DNA from 2 places in the Erysipelothrix piscisicarius genome. Region 2 is predicted to be linked to the other one. Evidence: predicted binding sites of a transcription regulator. Region 2 holds the regulator's gene; the other holds the start of a gene.
The links. Region 2 encodes HrcA, which represses chaperone genes, less so after heat shock. Its sites were predicted from a motif close to TTTTAGCACTNNNNNNNNNNNAGTGCTAAAA; they were not measured.
Positions count from the first base shown of each region.

Region 1: a site for HrcA is predicted at 942-972, ahead of htpG (molecular chaperone HtpG). Genes of this name have one in related genera too.

Region 1 is NZ_CP034234.1:473,130-475,550, forward strand. It holds gene EEI45_RS02345 (ClC family H(+)/Cl(-) exchange transporter) at 1-850, shown strand, start outside; gene htpG (molecular chaperone HtpG) at 982-2,421, shown strand, end outside.
Region 2 is NZ_CP034234.1:1,393,656-1,396,076, reverse strand. It holds gene rsmD (16S rRNA (guanine(966)-N(2))-methyltransferase RsmD) at 1-507, shown strand, start outside; gene hrcA (heat-inducible transcriptional repressor HrcA) at 611-1,642, shown strand; gene grpE (nucleotide exchange factor GrpE) at 1,626-2,198, shown strand; partial or broken gene dnaK (molecular chaperone DnaK) at 2,214-2,421, shown strand, end outside.

The sequences.
Region 1 (2,421 bases), 800 kb from region 2:
AGGTGTGCTTTTAGGTGTAGCGGGCTTTATCTACCAAAAAGTCGTTCTCTGGATACCTACGGTCTACAGCAAGCTCAAAAAAATGCCACCATATTTTTACGGAGTTATTCCATTTATCCTCGTAATTCCGATTGGTTATTTTTATCCACACTTAATTGGAGGAGGGAGTGATATTATTCATCTTCTTGCGGAGAATCCTTTTGGACTTTCCACACTCATTTCAATCTTTATTCTAAGATTTATATTCTCGATGATTTCTTATGGTTCTGGTCTACCAGGAGGTATATTTTTACCAATTCTTTCTCTTGGTTCCTTGTTAGGGGCAATATATGGTGTATTTTTAACGACACAGTTTGGCTTCGATCCGAACCTTTTAAAATCATTTATTGTGATTGCAATGGCAGGGTACTTTACCGCCATTGGTAAAGCACCGCTCACGGCAATTGTGCTAATCACTGAGATGGTTGGTAATTTTGATCAACTGATGCCGATGGCGGTTGTTTCTTTGGTTGCTTATGTCATTTCGGATTTATGTGGGGGAGAACCTGTGTATGAAGCGATGTTGGAACGTTTGGTGGGAGAACGGGAACCCAATATTACCGGTCAAAAAGTTATTGTTGAACTGTGTGTGCACGTTGAAAGTGCTCTTGACGGTTGCATGGTTCGCGATGTTAGTTGGCCAAGATCAAGTCTTTTGACAGGGATAAGTCGGGGAGACCATGAATTTATTCCACATGGAGATAGTATTATTTGTGCGGGTGATACATTAATGATTTTAACTAATCGTGATTCAAGCGCAGAAGTACGTGAGTATCTTTCCAGTTACGTAGGGGTTAAAAAACCAGTTTAGGACTGGTTTTTTAATGGACTTATTTATTATTAGGGTTAAAGCACTAAAAAAATTCTCAAACCCGTTGACAAAATACAAGAATGCGATATGATATTAGCAATTAACGAATTAGAGTGCTAAGGAGGAATAGAATGGCTCGAACAAAACAATTTAAAGCTGAATCAAAAAGGCTACTGGACTTAATGATTAATTCTATCTATACAAACAAGGAAATTTTCTTGCGAGAACTCATATCAAATGCGAGTGATGCGGAAGATAAACTTTACTATAAATCTTTGCAGGATACCTCGATTGAAATCAGTAAAGACGATCTAAAAATAGAAATTGAATTGGATGAGGAGAACCGTACCTTAACCATTCATGACTATGGTATTGGTATGACTGAAAAAGAATTAGAAACTTATCTGGGGACAATTGCGAAAAGTGATTCGCATGCCTTTAAAAAAGCGCTTGAGGAAGGTGATGATGCGGTTGACGTCATTGGCCAATTCGGTGTGGGTTTCTACTCTGCGTTTATGGTAAGTGATCACGTTGATGTTATCTCAAAGGCTTATGGTTCTGAAGCTGCTTATAAGTTTAGCTCGGATGGATTAGATGGATTTAAAATTGAAGCAGCAGAACGGGAAAAACACGGAACCACAATCGTATGTAAGATTAAAGACAATACGGATGACGAATTTTATGAACGATTTATTGATGAGTACACAATCAAGAATTTAATCAAAACATATTCAGATTACATTCGTTATCCAATTGAAATGAAAGTAGAAGACGAAGTCGAAGTTTTAAACTCAATGATTCCAATTTGGAAACGATCCAAAAATGATGTTACTGAGGAAGCATTAAATCAATTCTATAGAGATAAATTCAATGATTATGATGATCCATTTAAAACAATTCAGATGAAAGTTGAAGGAAACCCTTCTTTCGATGCATTACTGTTTATTCCCAAACATGTTCCAATGGATTTCTACTCACAATCCTTTGAACCCGGACTCCAACTTTACAGTCGTGGCGTGTTTATCATGGATCACAGCAAGTCTTTAATTCCGGAAGAATTCCGATTTGTAAGAGGACTTGTGGATTCACCTGATTTAAATCTAAATATTTCACGTGAAATCCTACAACATGATCGACAACTTGCTGCGATTTCAAAACGAATTGAACGAAAGATCAAAAGCGAACTAGAGCTAATGATGAAAAACGATCGTGAATCGTATGAATCATTCTGGAAAAACTTTGGTCTTTCAATCAAATATGGTATTTACACGTCTTACGGATCAAAAAGCGATGCCTTAAAGGATCTTGTCCTCTTTAAGAGTTCACAGGGTGATGATTTGGTAGCGTTCAAAGAATATATGGAACGTATGAAAGAAGATCAAGAAGAAATCTATTATGTTTCTGGTGAAAACGAAACAAAATGTGCTCATCTACCTCAGACTGAATTTGTTGTTTCAAAAGGTTATGAAGTACTTTATTTCACAGATGAGATTGATGAATTTGCAATTCAAATGTTGCGTGAGTATGGGGGCAAAGCCTTCAAATCAATTAATCAAGGGGACCTTGATTTA
Region 2 (2,421 bases):
AAGACGTTAAAGGGAGATACAACGCGCCCGACGACCGATAAAGTTCGCGCAGCAATTTTTAATCGGATTGGGCCATTTTTTAATGAAGGAAAAATGTTAGATGTCTTTGGGGGATCGGGAGCTATGGCTCTTGAATCAATCAGTCGAGGCATCGAACATGCAGTTGTTTTTGAGAAAGATGTGCGTGCTTATAACGTTATTCGAGATAACATCAAGACTTTTGATCTTGAAGGATGTGTCCAACTTAAAAAAGGCGACTCAATGAAATTATTGGAGACGGTATCTGGATTTTTCGAGTTTGTTTTCCTTGACCCTCCATATCGATACGAACATACCCTTGAAATTATCAAAATCATTATTAAGCGTAGTTTGGTTGCAGAGGATGGCTTAATAATTTGTGAGACGGATAAGAACTATGATTTGCCGGATGTGATTGACGGGTTTTATCTAGACTGCGTTAAGGAGTATGGTATAAGTAAAGTACGATACTACAAAAAGGACAATTAGGTCCTTTTTTATTTTTTTAGCACTTAAAGGTTGACAGTGCTAAACTCGTGGTGTAGAATAATACTAGACACAAAGAATAGAGTGTTTAGGAGGCGAGAATAATATGTTGACGCCACGCAAAATAGAGATATTTAAGGCGATTGTTAAAGAGTTTATTAACACTGCTGAACCAGTGGGTTCGAAGACGTTAATCGATAAATATAACTTATCATACTCGTCTGCGACAATACGAAATGAGATGTCAGATTTAGAAAAAATAGGACTACTGGAAAAGACACATACGTCCAGTGGACGCATTCCTTCAACAAAAGGGTATCGATTCTATGTAGAACACCTCATGGATGAAGAAGAGAATTACGGGATTGAAACCGCGATTGCTCAAATTTTCTCCGATCGACGACTCGGTATTGATGAAGCGATTCGACAAAGCTGTGATATTTTATCACAGATGACGAATCTAACCACGGTTGTATTAGGTCCCAGTGCGATGAATGAAACACTGAAAAGTGTTCAATTAATTCCATTGAGCGAATTTAATGCAATGGCCGTGTTCGTTACAGAGTCAGGGCATGCAGAGCATCGAATTTTTAATTTTGATAGTAAAGTCGATGTGAATGACCTTGAGGCGTGTACTTCAATATTAAATGAACGATTAAAAGGTACAGCACTTTCAGAAGTTGTTGATAAGATGGAAAGTTTAAGACCAATTTTATCAAGACGAATTGAAAAATATGAGGTACTCTTTGAAGCGTTTGTAGGAGCATTTATTAAATTTGCTCAAGACGAAGTCTATTTAAGCGGTGAACGAAATATGTTATACCAGCCAGAATTCTCAAACATAGAGAAACTTCGTGAAATGATGGATATGCTCGAAAACAGTGAAATGTGGCGTAACTTATCCACAGGACAAAATCACTTGAGTCTTAAAAAAGGCGATCAAAGTGAAATTGTTTGGGTTGATGATATGGCCGTTGTATCCAGTTCGTTTAATTTACTCGATAATCATGAGCATAAGTTGATGATTGTGGGACCAAGTCGAATGGAATACAGTCGCGTTGTCTCGTTGATGGATTATGTTTCGGAGATGATCGAAACGGTGTATGGGAAAGGTGGCAATGATGAGCAAGACGAATAAAACCGCTGAAGAATTGCATGAAGAAGTTCAAGATGAAACAGTACTTGAATCAACAAACAGCGAAGAAATTGAAACTTCAGACTCAGTAAATGATACTTCTGAAAATGATGAAGCAATTGATGAGAATGAAGCCTTACGAAAAGAAATTGAAACGTTAAAAAACGACTATTTTAAAATGTTAGCAGATACAGAAAATTTAAAAAAACGTCTGCAACGCGAGCATGATCAACTGCGTAAATACCGTATTCAAGGATTTGCAGCAGATGTGTTGCCTGTGTTAGATAATTTGGAACGTGCATTAAAACAAGAAACAACTGATGAGGCTTTACGAGATGGTGTACAAATGATTTACGATCAGTTAATGGCATCGCTTAAAGCAGAAGGTGTTGAACCGATTAATGCATTGAACCAACCCTTTGATCCAAATATTCATCAAGCAATGATGACAGGGGAAAAAGAAGGTGTTGAATCCAATATAGTTATTGAAGAATTCCAAAAAGGATATATGTTAAAAGATCGCATTCTACGTGCGAGTCTTGTAAAAGTGAGTCAATAGGAGGATATATATATTATGAGTAAAGTTATTGGTATTGATTTAGGAACAACAAACTCAGCTGTTTCCGTAATGGACGGTGGAGAAGCAAAAGTAATTACAAACCCAGAAGGAAATCGTACAACACCTTCTGTAGTCAGCTTTAAAAATGGTGAGCGTATTGTTGGGGATGCAGCGAAACGTCAAGTTGTAACAAACCCTAACTCCGCAGTATCAGTTAAACGTT